DNA from 4 places in the Exiguobacterium sp. A1_3_1 genome. Region 2 is predicted to be linked to each of the others. Evidence: riboswitches for the same ligand, from Rfam matches in the RefSeq annotation. Region 2 holds a riboswitch; each other region holds the start of a gene.
What was found. Region 2 has a riboswitch for S-adenosylmethionine ahead of F8N00_RS04885 (amino acid permease). Riboswitches for the same ligand answer to the same signal wherever they lie in the genome.
Positions count from the first base shown of each region.

Region 1: linked by a shared signal. The riboswitch ahead of F8N00_RS05050 (methionine ABC transporter ATP-binding protein) and the one ahead of F8N00_RS04885 (amino acid permease) in region 2 are both predicted to bind S-adenosylmethionine.
Region 3: linked by a shared signal. The riboswitch ahead of F8N00_RS00880 (methionine ABC transporter ATP-binding protein) and the one ahead of F8N00_RS04885 (amino acid permease) in region 2 are both predicted to bind S-adenosylmethionine.
Region 4: linked by a shared signal. The riboswitch ahead of mtnK (S-methyl-5-thioribose kinase) and the one ahead of F8N00_RS04885 (amino acid permease) in region 2 are both predicted to bind S-adenosylmethionine.

Region 1 covers NZ_WBYY01000030.1:1,526-5,705, forward strand. The annotation lists gene F8N00_RS05035 (S-ribosylhomocysteine lyase) at 1-68, shown strand, start outside; gene F8N00_RS05040 (PLP-dependent cysteine synthase family protein) at 65-988, shown strand; gene F8N00_RS05045 (bifunctional cystathionine gamma-lyase/homocysteine desulfhydrase) at 981-2,147, shown strand; SAM riboswitch class I at 2,205-2,309, shown strand; gene F8N00_RS05050 (methionine ABC transporter ATP-binding protein) at 2,388-3,410, shown strand; gene F8N00_RS05055 (methionine ABC transporter permease) at 3,407-4,072, shown strand; gene F8N00_RS05060 (MetQ/NlpA family ABC transporter substrate-binding protein) at 4,105-4,180, shown strand, end outside.
Region 2 covers NZ_WBYY01000028.1:20,043-24,222, reverse strand. The annotation lists gene mmuM (homocysteine S-methyltransferase) at 1-629, opposite strand, end outside; gene F8N00_RS04885 (amino acid permease) at 604-2,007, opposite strand; SAM riboswitch class I at 2,085-2,186, opposite strand; gene F8N00_RS04880 (ketopantoate reductase family protein) at 2,223-3,140, opposite strand; gene F8N00_RS04875 (GntR family transcriptional regulator) at 3,323-4,039, shown strand; gene gntK (gluconokinase) at 4,032-4,180, shown strand, end outside.
Region 3 covers NZ_WBYY01000003.1:47,859-52,038, forward strand. The annotation lists gene F8N00_RS00870 (MetQ/NlpA family ABC transporter substrate-binding protein) at 1-631, opposite strand, end outside; gene F8N00_RS00875 (methionine ABC transporter permease) at 651-1,301, opposite strand; gene F8N00_RS00880 (methionine ABC transporter ATP-binding protein) at 1,291-2,319, opposite strand; SAM riboswitch class I at 2,406-2,509, opposite strand; SAM riboswitch class I at 2,759-2,860, shown strand; gene F8N00_RS00885 (alpha/beta hydrolase) at 2,928-3,686, shown strand.
Region 4 covers NZ_WBYY01000035.1:14,380-18,559, reverse strand. The annotation lists gene F8N00_RS05755 (methylthioribulose 1-phosphate dehydratase) at 1-308, opposite strand, end outside; gene F8N00_RS05750 (2-hydroxy-3-keto-5-methylthiopentenyl-1-phosphate phosphatase) at 305-964, opposite strand; gene F8N00_RS05745 (2,3-diketo-5-methylthiopentyl-1-phosphate enolase) at 961-2,151, opposite strand; SAM riboswitch class I at 2,222-2,323, opposite strand; SAM riboswitch class I at 2,529-2,632, shown strand; gene mtnK (S-methyl-5-thioribose kinase) at 2,711-3,877, shown strand; gene mtnA (S-methyl-5-thioribose-1-phosphate isomerase) at 3,874-4,180, shown strand, end outside.

The DNA.
Region 1 (4,180 bases), on a different contig from region 2:
AAGGAGCGAAGCACTATGCCGAGAAAATGCTTGCCGGTCGTGATGAATGGGACATCGTCTTCGGATGATCGCGAACAACGTCCGCGACCTCGTCGGAAACACACCACTCTACGAGATCACTTCATTCGATTTGCCTGCTGGTACGCGCATTTTGGCGAAGCTCGAATGGATGAACCCTGGGGGCAGCGTCAAAGACCGCCTTGGCATTCAACTCGTTGATGCAGCAATCGAAAACGGACATGTGACACCAGGCGGTACGATCATCGAGCCGACAGCCGGGAATACCGGCATCGGCTTGGCGCTCGCCGCTAAAAAATACGATCTCCAAGTCATCTGTGTCGTTCCGGAAAAATTCAGTCAGGAAAAGCAGACGTTGATGCGGGCACTCGGCGCAACCGTCGTCAACACACCGACTGAACTCGATATGCAAGGGGCCATCGACCGGGCAAAAGAACTCGGTCAAGAAATTCCGAATAGTTACGTTCCGTTACAATTCGAAAACGAAGAGAACCCAGTCACGTATCAGCGGACACTCGGTCCTGAGCTGATTGCGGACTTGCCGCACATCGACTGGTTCGTTGCCGGTTGTGGTTCAGGTGGTACGTTCGCCGGAACAGCGGACTTCTTAAAACAACGTCTCGGTACAAAAGCAGCAATCGTCGAACCGGAAGGCTCCGTCTTAAATGGTGGTCCAGCCGGTCCGCATAAGACAGAAGGTATCGGTACAGCGAAATGGCCAAGCCTCGTTCCGCGTGAACTCGTTGATGAGATTCATACGATTTCTGACCGCGATGCATTTGACGCGGTTCATACACTCGCTGCTCGCGAAGGATTACTCGTTGGTAGTTCAGCAGGTGCAGCGCTCGTTGCTGCGCTTGATATCGCAAAGCGTCACCCCGGCAGTACGATCGTCACCGTCTTCGCAGACAGTGCCGAACGCTATTTAAGCCAACAAATCTTTGAAAAGGTGGACGAAACTCATGCGTAAGAAGACAGCATTGATTCATGGAGGAACAGGTGTCGATCGGGCAACAGGAGCCGTCACACCTCCAATCTATCAAACAAGCACATACAAGCAGGATAAAATCGGTCAACTTAAGGACGGATACGAATACTCACGGACAGCGAACCCGACACGGACGAGCATCGAACGATTGATTGCGGATCTCGAGGGCGGCGCACGTGGTTTTGCGTTCGGTTCTGGGATGGCAGCGATTCATGCCGTCTTCCACTTGCTGGAGTCTGGCGACCACATCGTCATGACGGATGACGTCTACGGTGGTACGTTCCGCTTGATGCAACGCGTCTTACCGAAGTTCAACATCGAAGTGACATTCGTCGATACGACGGACCTTGCGGCAACGGAAGCAGCGATCCAAGACAACACGAAGATCGTCTACGTCGAAACACCGACGAACCCGTTGTTGAAAGTAACGGACATTGAAGCAATCGCAACGATCGCCAAACGTCACGATCTTAAACTCGTCGTCGACAACACGTTCGCGACACCTTATCATCAACAACCACTCGCACTTGGTGCAGACATCGTCTTGCACAGTGCGACGAAATACATCGGCGGACATTCGGACGTCGTCGCTGGACTTGTCGTCGTCAAAGATGATGCGCTCGGCGAAGAGCTGCACTTCATCCAAAACTCGACAGGCGGCGTGCTTGGACCGCAAGACAGCTTCTTGCTCGTCCGTGGTCTTCGTACACTCGGTATCCGAATGGATGCGATCGAAGAGACAGCACATGATCTCGTTGCGTTCCTACAAGCGCAAGACATCGTCTCGAACATCTTCTACCCAGGACTTGCATCGCATCCTGGTCACGACATCCAAACGAAACAAGCGACTGGATTTGGTGGGATGATCAGCTTTGATGTCGGTTCAGCAGCGAACGCAGAAAAACTCGTCGAGGCGACACACTTCTTCACACTCGCTGAGAGTCTTGGTGCCGTCGAGAGTCTGATTTCGGTGCCGGCACGGATGACGCACGCGTCAATCCCAGCAGAACGTCGGGCAGAACTCGGCATCACGGACGGTCTCGTTCGGATTTCAGTTGGACTTGAGGATGCGGAAGATTTGAAAGAAGACTTAACACGTGCTTTCACGTTCCTCGAAAAAGTTTCTGAAAAAACTGTTTGACAACAAAAATAACCCCTGCTAATATTCAGAATATATTCTACAAACTTAATACCGAAACTCTTATCGAGAGTGGTGGAGGGACTGGCCCGATGAAACCCGGCAACCGCGGATCTAATCCGAAGTGGTGCTAATTCCAGCAGACAAAAGTCTGGGAGATGAGAGCAAATGGTTTTGTGTACTGAAAAGTGCGCGCGTTTGCTCTAAAACGCGCGCACTTTTTTTATTTTAGGAGGGACAGTTGTGATTCGTTTACAAGACGTAGGAAAGATTTATCGCTCAAAGCGCGGAGCGGTCGAAGCCGTCGCGAATGTCGATCTGACAATCGAGCGCGGTGAAATTTTTGGAATAATCGGTTATTCCGGAGCAGGGAAATCGACCCTGATCCGATTACTGAATATGCTCGAAGCACCAACGAGTGGTTCGATCCAAATCGATGGTGTTGAAATGACATCACTAAAACCTAAGGAATTACGAGGCGTCCGCAAGAATGTCTCGATGGTCTTCCAACACTTCAACTTACTATGGTCACGGACGGTTGAAGAGAACATCATGTTCCCACTCGAGCTCGGTGGCTTCCCGAAAGCACACCGCAAGGAACGGGTCGCGGAACTGATCCAACTCGTTGGTTTGGACGGACGCGAAAAAGCCTATCCGTCACAATTATCCGGTGGTCAAAAACAACGTGTCGGTATCGCTCGGGCACTGGCATCGAACCCGGACGTTCTCTTATGTGACGAGGCAACAAGTGCACTCGATCCGAAGACGACGGACTCAATCCTTGAGTTACTCGTCGACATCAATGAAAAACTGAAACTGACGATCGTCTTGATCACACACGAGATGCACGTCATTCAAAAAATCTGTCACCGGGTCGCCGTCATGGAAGCCGGTAAAATCGTCGAGCAAGGACCGGTCGCAGAAGTCTTCCGTCATCCGAAGCAAGCGATGACGAAGGAATTCGTCAAACAATTGACGTCGCCGTCGGAGAACGAGTTAACGTTCGCGAAACTACGCGAACGGTACCCAACCGGAAAAATCGTTCAGTTGACGTTCGTCGGATCGACAGCAGAAAGCCCGATCCTCGCGGAAGTCATGAAGGATTCGCCGGTCCTGTTCAATATCATCGGCGGAAACGTCGGTCAATCACAGGAAGGGGCACTCGGTACACTGTTCATTCAGTTGATCGGGGAAACAGAAGCAACACAAGCGGTCATCACAAAGCTTCAAGCCAGTGATGTTGAAGTGGAGGTGGATCACCGATGATTTCATTCTTTGACAATCTAGATTGGGACATGGTGTGGGAAGCGACAGGCAGTACCGTCTATATGACGGCAATCGCTGGTGTTTCGACATTCGTCCTCGGTTTGATCATTGGTTTACTATTGTATGCGACAAACGAAGAGTTATTGTTCAAGAATCGGACGTTCTATTCAGTGTTGAGCTTGGTCGTCAACGTCTTCCGTTCGATTCCGTTCATCATCTTACTGATCTTATTGATTCCATTTACGACAGCAATCGTCGGTTCGTTCCTCGGACCAACGGCAGCATTACCGGCACTGATTTTCGGTGCTGCACCATTTTACGGTCGGATGGTTGAACTCGCGTTACGCGAAGTCGATAAAGGTGTCATCGAGGCAGCTGAATCGATGGGCGCGACGAAGTTCCAGATCATCTATAAAGTCTTAATCCCGGAAGCGTTGCCTGCCATCGTTTCTGGTATCACGGTCACACTCGTCTCACTTGTCGGTTATACGGCAATGGCCGGAGTAGTCGGCGGAGGTGGACTTGGGGACATGGCCTTCATCGAAGGATTCCAGCGTTCTCAAAACGATGTCATCGTCATTGCGACACTCTTAATCTTAGCGATCGTCTTCGTCATCCAAATCATTGGTGACTTGCTGATCCGCGCGATCGATAAACGTTAATTCGAAACTTAATCATATTGGAGGAATCATTCATGAAAACTTGGAAAAAATTCGTAGGTACTGCTGCTGTATCCGTCTTAGCTATTAGCCTTGCTGCATGTGGCGAAA
Region 2 (4,180 bases):
TCAATACACGTCGCAAGTGCCGTTCCTTCACTAATGTGTGTCGCATCTTGAAGCGAGAACGTCAGCCAAGCAGACACTTCCGGATACGCTTCGAGAATCCGGAACAACACGACAGCTTCCTCGAGCGACGGAATCGTCTCAAATGCCAGCAGATCAGCCCCCGCTTCAATCAATGCTTCGATCCGTGGTCTGTGGAAGGCTTCTAGCACATCTGCTGACACCCCATAATGACCGCGATACTCAGAACCATCTGCTAAGTAGGCACCATAAGGACCCACTGATCCTGCGATTAATGCGTCACTCTTTCCGCTACGCGTGCGTGCATTTTGGACCAAGGTAACGGTTTGTCGAATCAGCGACTGTGCTTCCTCTGTCGTGATATGACGTTGCTTGAAGCCTTCGATACTTGCTTGATAGCTTGAAGTGATGGCGACATCAGCACCTACTTCAAAGTAATCGTGATGGACACGCTCGATCTGTTCCGGTGCTTCGATCAAGAGACGTGCTGACCAAAGCGGGTCGTTCAGATCGAATCCCTTCTGTTCAAGTTCGGTTGCAAGGGCACCGTCTAAAATGAGAAAGGGAACTTCCTGTAATCGTTGATCAACTGGATTTTTGATTCGGGACATCTTCAACACTCCGTTTCTGAGAAGAATTCGTGAACGCATGAACGATATAACAGATCACGATGAATGGAATACCACAGTACAAGGCAATTCGTTGTGTCGGATCAAATCCGATACCAATCAGAGAAATCAAACAAACGACGAAAGCGGCGATCGGTACGAATGGAAAGAGTGGTGTGCGATAGACCAATTCGTCGACCGTATGCCCTTCACGAAGAAATTGCTTCCGGAAGCGATACTGGGCAACGCTGATACTCATCCAAACGACGACGACAGCAAGACCGGAAATCGAGACGAGCGCGATATAGACACTCCCTGCTGCATAGATGCTAGACAGCAAGGCAAGTCCTCCGCCAAGCATGCTGAACAATACAGCTCGAAGTGGAACCCCACTTGGTGTCACCTGGGCGAAGAAGCGTGGAATCATACGTTCGTTCGCAAGCGACCAGAGCATCCGAGAGGCGGCGTAAAGTCCAGAGTTCGCTGCCGACAAGATCGCTGTCAAAATGACGAAGTTCATCACGTCTGCAGCGTAGGGAATTCCGATCCGTTCGAACACGGCGACGAACGGACTTTCGAGTACACCTTTCCCATCCGTTGGCAATAAGACGGCTAACACGATGATCGTACCGACGAAGAAGAGGACGAGTCGCAAGATCGTCGTCCGGATCGCAAGCGGAATCGTCCGTTTCGGATCGACTGCTTCACCCGCTGCGACACCGATCAGTTCCGTTCCCGAGTAAGCAAAATTCACGGCAAGCATCGTCATGAAGATGACGAAAGCACCATTTGGGAATAATCCACCTTCCGTTAAGGAAGAAAAGAATGGGGCTGGGCTACCATCTTGCAGTGGAATGAAGCCGACGATCGCTCCCGCACCAAGTAAAATGAACGCAATAATCGTCACGACCTTAATGGCGGAGAACCAAAACTCGACTTCAGCGAACACGCGAACCTTCAAGACGTTGATACCAAGGATCATCGCAGCGAATAAGGCACTGAACACCCAAACCGGAATCGATGGGAACCAACGTTGCATCAAAATGCCTGCTGCCGTGAATTCTGAACCAAGGGCGACCGTCCACGTCAGCCAGTAGAGCCAGGCTACTGTATAACCGGTGCCGGGTCCAATGTACTTCGTTGCGTACTTATGGAATGATCCGGTTTCCGGCATGTGCACGGCGAGTTCACCGAGACTTAACATGACTAAGTAAACGACGACGGCTCCGATCAAATACGATAAAATCGTTCCGACACGTCCTGCTTGTTCCAACGTATAACCTGTACTTAAAAATAATCCTGTTCCAATGACACCACCTAACGACAGCATGATCAGATGACGTGATTCCATCTTGCGTCGAAATGCTCCGCTCGTTTTCATGAATCCATTTCCTCCTCGTTCCACCTATTTCAAACAAAAAACGCATCCTCACGGATGCGTCGGTCGACAATTCGGAAATCTTATCGATCGGGTGCAGCACCCGCAGGAATTAGCACAGTATCTTTCGACCTGTTGCTGAGGTTTCATAGGGCCAGTCCCTCCACCTCTCTGGATAAGTATGTAATTGTTCCTAACCATATCAGAATGCAGATAATTCAGTCAACAGGCATTTCCCGATTTTTTTGATAGATCCATAAATTAGATTCAATCAGTTGAAGATGACGTGAAGAGCGTGTTTCGAGCAACGTACTAAAGAAATGTTTCACTTCGACGGGCTGACCCTTTTCCATGTCCCGTAACATTGACGATTTCATAGTGTCTTCCATTGCATGCATCTGCTTCAGCAAGACCGCTTCTACATCGTCATTAAAGACTGCGCCTTGTTCTTCCATCGCTTGCTTCGCTTCCTTCATGACGTCTTGAATCATCTGATGACCAATTGGGTCCTTGCGAATTGGACCGATGGCAGAGCGAAATAGTGTCGTCACGCCCGCAAATGTCGAAATGAAGAGGTACTTTTGCCACATGTCATCCATGATATGCATCGAGTACGCCATCGGTGCCTTCGCTTTCGCAAAACGTGTTGCAATCTCCTCTAAACGCGATGTTGGTTTACCGGTTCGTGAACCAAACAATAGCCGATGCGACGGGCTTGTCTGTATAATACGCCCTTCTGCATCAAGCGTCGATTCAATGAAGCAAAGTCCGCCCAGTACTCGATCTTCTCCGAAGACTTCTGTTAACCGTCGTATATGCTGCATGCCGTTCAACAAAGGAATGATGTACGTCTCGCTCGAAACAAATGGCGCAAGATCCTGTAGGACATCATCCAAGTGATAGGCTTTCGTCGAAAGTAAGACGACATCAAATGTGTGATTCAGTCGCATGTCTCGTGTCACTAACTGAGGCGTGATCATAACATCATCATGAGGACTAGTGATCTGTAACCCTGTCTTTTGTAATTGTTCATAGCGCTTCGGACGAACAAGGAATGTCACCTGTTCCCCTTGCTCAGCAAGACGTCCCCCGAAATAACCTCCAACTGCTCCGGCACCTACGACTAAAACATGCATATGCATTACCTCCTTTTTAACTAATCGATTCGTTACTTACTCCTTCACCCTAACATATCGGAAACCATTTTCCTGATTCCTGCTTGAATCACTAAAATGTAAGTTAAGCGTTTGCATTTTAGAAAAAAACGTTTATACTAACTTGTATACAAGTATACTCACTTTAGAAATCAGGTGATTCCATGTCAGAACTGTTATACCCCTTGAAGTGGTTAGCAAAAGCTTCCGCTGGAGATCGTGTCGCACACGAGCTACGGATGCGCATCATTTCAGGAAAGATTGAAAGCGGTACCATTTTATCCGAAAACAAATTAGCCTCTGATTTTTCAGTCAGTCGCTCGCCCGTCCGTGATGCGTTAAAGGTCCTTGCATCCGAACAATTGATTCGTCTCGAACGAATGGGAGCGGTCGTCGTCGGTTTGTCTGAGCGCGACATTCAGGAAATCTATGATGTCCGGCTACTCATTGAAACGTTCGTCTTCGAACGACTCGTCAAAATCGAACGGGCAGAACTCGTCCGTGAACTCAGTAAAATTCTCGAAATGATGAAAGTTGCCATCAAATACAAGGATGCCGATGAATTCTCCTTCCAGGACGTACTGTTTCACGAAACGATCATCCGCTCGATTGATCATGGATATGTCAGCATGATTTGGCAAAATCTCAAACCGGTCATGGAAAGTTTCATCCTCCTATCGATGCGGGTACGATTCGAGGAAGACATCGAAGACTTCGAACGCATCCTCGCGAACCACGCCTTGTACATCGAAGCGATCGAGACAGGGGATCGTGAACGGATGGTCGCTTCCTTACATCAGAACTTTGATGACGTCCAGGAAGTCGAAGATCTCTGGAAAACGCAACAAATGATGTCGAAAGGAGTCGATTCACATGACTGAATACATGTTAGGCGTCGATATCGGAACGACGAGTACGAAAGCGGTCCTCTTTACGACAAAAGGAGAGGTCATCGGACAAACGAACGTCGGTTACCCGCTTCATACACCGAACCGGTCGACAGCGGAGCAAGATCCAGAAGA
Region 3 (4,180 bases), on a different contig from region 2:
CGATCGAGTCCTTGATCGGGTTGAAGCCAGCGTCAACGGCAATGCCATTGTTGATGATTGACGCCGCGACGTCCGGTAAGACGCGTGGCGTTTGCCCGGCGACGATCGGAACGATTTTCAGCTTCTTCGGATTCTCGACGATCTTATCGACCGAACCGTTGCCATCGAAGTCATCCGGTAACTTGATCAGACCGGCTTCTTGCAGTAACAAGAGGGCGCGTCCCATGTTCGTCGCTTCGTTCGGAACAGCGATTTTCCCGCCAGTTGGAATGTCTTTGACGTCCTTGTATTTATCCGAGTAGATCCCCATCGGTGCGATGACAGTCGTCGCAATCGGCGATAGCTTCAAGTTATGTTCTTTCTTGAAAGCGTTGAAGTAGGAAATCGTCTGGAAGGCATTGGCGTCGATTTCACCCTCAGCCAGTGCCATGTTCGGCTGGACATAATCGGAGAACTTGACGAGCTCGATTTTGATGCCCTCCTTTTCTGCTTTTTTGGCGACATAGTCCCAAACTTGTGTGTCTGAACCGCTGACACCGAGCTTGATTGTCTTTTCGTCTTCTCCTGATGCTGCGCACCCGGCAAATAAAATCGTCGTGAGTGTTGCTCCAATTGCTACTGCTTTTTTCATGGCTGAATCGCTCCCTTGATTAATGTCTTCTGATTTTTCGTGCGACGATGTTGCCTGTCGTCTGTAAGCCTTGGACTAAGATGACGAGAATCCCGACCGTGATGATCATGACTTTCGTATCAAACCGTTGATAGCCGTAAGTAATTGCTAAGTCACCCAAACCGCCACCACCGATGGCGCCTGCCATCGCCGATGCCCCGATCAAGCCGACCGTCGCGATCGTTAAGTTCAGGATGAGTGAACCGAGTGCTTCCGGTAGGAGGAAGCGGAAAATCGTTTGAAACGGTGTCGCGCCCATCGCTTCTGCTGCTTCAAGAACGCCTTTATCGACTTCGAGTAAAGAACTCTCGATCAGACGCGCCATGTACGGTGCAGCGTAAAAGACGAGCGGGACGATTGCAGCTTCGGTTCCGATCGACGTCTGGACGATCAACCGTGTCAACGGGATGATCGCGACGAGTAGGATGATGAACGGAATCGAGCGGAAGATATTGACGATACTGTTGAAGAACGTGAACAACGGAACATTTTCAAGTAACGCTCCTTTTCGCGTGACAACAAGCAGGATACCGAGTGGTAAGCCGATCAAGGTCGAGAACAAGAGCGAAACGGATACCATCGTCATCGTCTGCAAGAATGCTGTCCAGATATCACTGTAGTTAACTAGCATCAGCGAGCACCTCCTCGACCGTCACCTGTGCCTGATCGATGTATTGTAACGCTCGTTTCACTTCAGCCGGCTCACCAATCAACTCGACGAGCAAGGTGCCGAACGGCGTATCCTGCAACTCTGTGATGCTCCCGTGCAAAATGTTGACATCGACGTCAAAGCGTTTTGCGACTTGCGATAAGAGTGGTTGCCCGGTGTGATGTCCAAGGAAGTGAATCTTATAGATTGGATGCGCATTTCGCGACTCGATCAACTGACGAATCGATGCTGGAATCTCGTCATGCATGACAGACCGGACGAAGTTCCGTGCTGTCTCGGTCTTTGGATTCGAAAAGACGTCGAAGACCGTTCCTGACTCGATCAACTTTCCAGCTTCGATGACGGCGACACGGTCGCAAATCTCCCGGATGACGCCCATCTCGTGGGTGATCAAGAGAATCGTGATCCCGTACTCGGCATTGATCCGTTTTAATAACTGAAGAATATGATGCGTCGTCTGGGGATCAAGTGCTGACGTCGCCTCGTCACATAAGAGGACGGAAGGTTGCGTCGCGAGTGCCCGGGCGATACCGACGCGCTGTTTCTGCCCACCCGACAATTGATCCGGATAATGATTCGCCTTGTCCGCGAGATCGACGAATTCGAGTAACTCCGTCACCCGGCGGCGAATCTCGTCTTTCTTGACGCCTGCGAGAACGAGTGGCTTTGCAACATTCGTAAAGACCGTGTTCGCATTCAATAGATTGAAGTGCTGAAAGATCATCCCGATCCGTTGTTTTGCTTGGCGTAATTTTTTCGGAGACAGTTGCGTTAAATCTTCCCCATCGACCGTCACCGTTCCTGACGTCGGTCGTTCTAACAGATTGACACAGCGGAGCAGTGAACTTTTTCCGGCACCGCTAAAGCCGATGACACCAAAGATTTCGCCTTTTTCGATCGTCAGGTCGACACCGTCGAGTGCTGCAATCGTCTGATCTTTCGTGACGTACGTTTTTTTGACTTGATGAAATGCAATCATTCCGTTTTCCCCCTTCATTCAACAAAAAAGGTCCCTTCTTGAGAAACAAGAAGAGACCTGGATCCGCACAGTGGCAGAATCCACTCCACTCATCTCTCAGACATCTGTCTGATGGAATTGGCACAGTGCTCATAATGAGTCTGTTGCCGAGGTTTCGTAGGGCCAGTCCCTCCACCTCTCTGGATAAGTATTGCGGTATGAAATTCGTATGTGTGTTGTTGCGTTGTTGCTTATGTCGTAAAACTAATTTTTACATTACGGGTCGGAACTTTAAAAGTCAACCAACTTTTCAAAAATAATCCATTTGGCGCATATCGATGGATGATTAAGTTATGAGTTAGCTTACTGAACGGATCATGATTCGTCAAGAACGATTTGACAAGTCATTTTTGAACGTGCTACCATCGTTTCAATGATTATTCCGACAATTCCAATATGATATTTATCAAGAGTGAACGAGAGACCTGGCTCTATGACTTCACGGCAACCTGCAATCTGTAAGGTGCTCCGACCAGCAAAGCGCGGCTTTGGATGATACGGTGAAAAACTCGTGAGCGTCCAAGCAGTGACGTCGACGAGTTTTTTTCATGAATGGAGGAAAAATAGTAATGATGAACTATCCTGTATTGACTGGTGCTGAAGCGTTTTATTTTCAAGGTGGATCGATCGGCATTCTAATCTGTCATGGTTTTAACGCCACTCCGCAAAGTGTCCGGGACGTCGGTGAGGCATTTGCTGCTGAAGGTTTTACCGTCTATGCCCCGCGCTTACGTGGACATGGAACGAACGTCCGCGAGTTTGAACAATCGACTGCTCGATGTTGGAAGCAAAGCCTGAAAGACGGCTATGAACGTTTACAAGAAACATGCGATCAAGTCTTCGTCATCGGTCAATCGATGGGTGCGACGCTTGCACTGTCACTCGCCGCTGACGGCATTCCGTTTGCCGGCATCATTACGATCAATGCTGCACTCTCCGTTCCATCCTATGAAGCACTTTCGTTCGAGGACGGTCCACAGTACTTACCGGAAGGGGCACCGGACATTAAGCGAGCAGCCTTCGAAATCATTTATGACCTCGTTCCGAGCCGTTGTGCGTTTGAACTCGTCCGTCTGATGGATGAGACAAAAGGACGCCTCGGATCGATCCTTCTACCGACATTGATTCTCTACTCGGCGACCGATCACGTCGTTCCGCCGTCGAGCTCAGATTATCTGCACCAGCACATCGGAACGAATGATAAACGAAGCTACTGTTTACTCAACTCGTATCACGTCGCGACACTCGATCATGATCAGGATCTAATCGTCCGTGAGACGATTCGCTTTATCGAACAATCGTGTCAGTTTTCGCAAGAAACAGGCTGAATCAAAAAAACAGCTATTCGTTTCTATATGGAAGCAAATAGCTGCTACAGATTGTAAGCAAAGCGCAATTTTCTCTAATGGGAGGATTGCGCTTTGTTCATTTCAAATCGTTTTCCTGGGACAAGCATCGACCTCGTCCTGTTAATCAAGATGACGCTTCTTCAACATGTATTTAGTATTTCCTACATGCGACGTACCATCAAAGAGATCTAGACTAACATGACATTCCGTTAATTTTTAGGTCTTGGGTTGAAGGAATAGGTACCCTATTTCTCTACATTAGACGCGTTGCCCGAAAGCAAAAAGACAAATTAGATTAAGACGTCATATACAGGAGAGTACAACAGATCCGGGGAGTGAAAAAACGACGCTTCAAGCAATGCTTACTTTCATTACCGTGAACCTCGAAAAGCCTACAAATTGGTCCTTGGATCCCTCAGGGAATCCACGTTTCTTTAACATTTTAGTAATTAATACATACAACAACCCCTCAT
Region 4 (4,180 bases), on a different contig from region 2:
TTGTTCGCAATCGTATGGACATGCAGGGAACAACCGGCGTCCGTTCGATTGAACACTTCGACATGAAGCAATGTCTCAGCGGAAGGACGCCCGGATTGCTCACCGATCAATTGACCGGTCGCATCGACATGAACGAAGTCGTCAGGAGTCGTCTGCCGTTTATCTTTTCCGCTTGCCGTCACAAGGAATTCAACCGGGACACCGGACGTCCGGATGGCGAGATTGCCACTCGTACCAGGGAACCAATCGCGTGCCGAAAGCTCTTGTTTGATGGCGCGTAGCTCTTCATACCGTCGCATGAATGTCATGTTGTCACCTCCGCTCGTGTTAAATCATGAACGATATCGTGGAATGTCTCAAACGGTGTATAGGCGATATCGTTCTCTTCACACAACGTGATCAGATAATCACGGGCATAGACACGATCCGCTTGTTTTGCGAGTTCGAAGTCCGTCACCGAGTCGCCGATGACGATGATGACGTCACCGTCTTTACGTAGTGTCCGAGCAACGGACGTTTTACAACAGCCGCACCCGTTCGTGCAATGGGTATCGCAGGCGTGTGGCCAATCGATATGAACGAATGGACCGTCAAAATTCGCGACATTGCAATAGATGCGCTCCTGCTCAAGGAATGGCGCTAAGATTGGTTCGACGAAAAAGTCCATTCCGCCGCTGACGATCGAAAAATCGATGCCTTGACGACGACTGTACTGCAGTAACTCCGAAAATCCGTCGCGAATAACCGCGCGCTCCAACAAAAAGTCAAGATAGGCTGCTTTCCCGTCAGATGGCAGAAGTGCGAACATTTGCCCGACACCACTCTGAATCGATAACGTCCGGTCGAGTACGCCGTGTTTTAACGGTTCGAAGTCACTCGCTGGCGCAAATGCCTGCATGAGTGCGATGATATTATCTTGCGTCGTCACTGTCCCGTCGAAGTCACAGAGAATCCGTACGGTCATGACTTGATCCCCCAAGCGTCGAGGGCGATCCGTAATTCTTCATGACGCGATGCTGCCGCCGATAGGGATTCATTTGCGAGTGCCGCATCGAGTGCCTGACGGAAAGCAATGACACCAGCCGCAGCACCTTGCGGATGACCATGTACGCCGCCACCGGCGTTGATGACGGAATCGATCCCGAAGTCCCGTACGAGTTGAGCGACGAGTCCAGGATGAATACCAGCTGAAGGAACCGGGAAGATCGATTTCGTCTGACCGAGACGGGTCGCTTCGACCGCGATGCCACGGGCGACATCCTTTGGTAAAGCGACATTGCCGTAAGGAGACGGGAATAGCGTCAAGTCTGCTCCAGCAGCACGCGGTAATGTGCCGAGTAAGACAGGGGCAGCGACTCCGTGATTCGGGCTAGCAATCAACGCACCGCTATATGCTGGATGATTGAAGATCGGAACGTTGATTTCCGGATCACTCGCCAGTTCGCGTAAGACGTCGAGTCCGTATGTGAAGGTATTCAGCAAGAAAGCAGTCGCTCCAGCATCAATCAATCGTTTGGCTTGATCCTTGAGCGTAAAGACGGGACCACTGAGTGTGATCGCATATAACGCACGTTTACCGGTCCGGTGGAAGTGAGCATCGATGACCTCACGTCCGATTCGTGCCCGGTCAATCGTCGGTGTCAACGGATTGTCGTATAGGATCTCATCGTCTTTGACGAGATCAATCCCACCAGCGAGTTGTCCTTCGAGTTGATCACGAAGGAACGATAAATCCCGTCCGATGACTCCTTTGAAGATGCTCATTAACAATGGGCGATCTTCGACACCAATCAAGGAGCGGACCCCTTCGATCCCGAATTTTGCACCTGGAAAGTCCGACGTAAATGTATCGGGTAATAGCAATTCCGTTAGTTTGATTTCACCGTCGAGTGAGAGTTTCCCGAAGACGGTCGTCAGAATCGCAGAAAAGTCGCGCGACACGTTATGTTCCGGATAACGAATCGTGATATATCCTTTGCCATCGCGCTCTTCGGTATGTACGACTTCCCCTTTGAACGAGGCGAGTTGTTGTTGTTCGAGATGATTCAGTTCCGTCCAAGAACCGACTGTCAGACCAAGCGCGAGTTGTTCAGCGCGTTGCTCGAGTCGATCACGGGCAGTCAATTGATAAGTAGCAGTGATATAAGCCATGTCTTTCCTCCTTCAACAAAAAAATGGTCTCTCGTCAGCGACAAGAGACCATGAATGATTCGAACGTGGACTCTTATCTGTCAGCTTAGTAGCTGCAAGAATTAGCACCGTGCCAAAAGGTCGGTTGCTGCGACATCGTAGGGCTTGTCCCTCCGTCTGCTCTTGATAAGAATTGGATGAAATTGTGAAATCTAATTGCAATTTTTACATGAGAATCGTGACTTGTCAAACTATTTTTAGAAAATTTATTTTTTTGAAAATACTCTTTCTATAGATGACTTAAAAATGATATCCGTTTCTGCTTGATTTCGATTTGACAGCGAGGAAGTCGATTGCGTAAGATTCAAATCAATATCACACACGACAATTACATACGACTCTTATCGCGAGTTGGCAGAGGGAATTGGCCCGATGACGCCGCAGCAACCGACCACTAGGCACGGTGCTACATCCAACAGACGTTTCGTCTGAGAGATAAGAGGACGCAGTGACTTTTCTGCGCCTCTTTTCGATGACGAAAAGAGGCGCTTTTTCGTGTATCACATAGGGGGAAACTGAGATGACATATAAAGCATTCACAGAACAGGACGCGATTGATCGTGTTCGGACATTAGGACTGATCGGCGATGGAGCCGTCGAAGCAGAAGAGATTGGCGACGGGAACCTCAACCTCGTCTTTCGGATTCGAGAAGGCGAACATCGCTTGATTTTAAAACAAGCATTACCATATGCGAAGGTCGTCGGGGAGAGCTGGCCGTTATCGCTCGAACGAGCGTGGATCGAGCAATCCGCACTCCGTGAATTCGCACGGCATGCCGTACCGTTCGTACCACGTGTTTTTCATGCTAGTCATGAAGAGGCGTATACGGTCATGGAAGATCTTTCACATCTGACGATCGTTCGAAGCGGTTTACTCGCAGGTGAACAGTATCCGTTGCTTGCGGAACATATCGGTTCTTATCTCGCTCGGACGTTATTCCATACATCGGACTTTGCGCTTGGTCCGGTTGAAAAGAAACGTGTCGCCCGAACGTACTACAATCCAGACTTGTGCGACATCACGGAAAAATTAATCTTCACGGATCCGTTTCATGACGCGGAGACGAACGAGATTGAAGCCGGACTCGAAAAAGAGGTGGCACGTTTATGGGCAGACGATGAGTTGAAACGCGAAGTCGCAAAACTCGAAGCGCTCTTCATCACGAAAGGAGATGCATTGTTGCACGGCGATCTACATACAGGAAGCATCTTCGCCTCAGCGACGGAAACGAAAGTCATCGATCCAGAATTCGCCTTTTATGGTCCATTCGGATTCGATGTCGGGCAGTTCATTGCGCATCTATTCTTCGCAGCATATCCGGATTACCCTACACGACGTGACGCCCGAATCAAGGATATCGATACGTTCTGGCTGACGTTCGCTTCAACGTTCCGTGCCTTATGGGAACGGGAAGCCGTCGAACCGTTCCAGGCATCAGGACTCGTCGATGATGTACTGAGCACGATCTTGCAGGATGCCCTTGGCTTTGCCGGTTGCGAATTGATTCGGCGGACGATTGGTCTTGCACCGGTCGCTGATTTAGAATCAATCGATTCAACGACGGAACGCTTAGAGCGGAAACGTCACGCTCTTCGTCTAGGAGCGGCGTTAATCAAACGCCGTACAGAATGCCGGACATTCGATGATTTACGAAACTTTGACGTAACGGAGGAACTCAGCCGATGACTACATTCGTCCAAAGTATTCGTTACGAAGATCGTGTCTTGACGATTCTCGATCAGACACGTCTACCGCAGGAAGAGCACTATGAAGTCATTGCTGATCTCGCGCAAGCCGTTGAGGCGATTAAACAACTACGTGTCCGGGGCGCGCCTGCGATCAGTTTATTCGGTGGATTCGTGCTCGTTCAAGAAGCATACCGGTTTGAAGCGGCGCTACCGGTCTACAAGCAAGCCTTGCTTGAGACATCGGCGACGTTACTCGCGACACGACCGACGGCCGTCAATTTGCGAAATGTACTCAATCAGT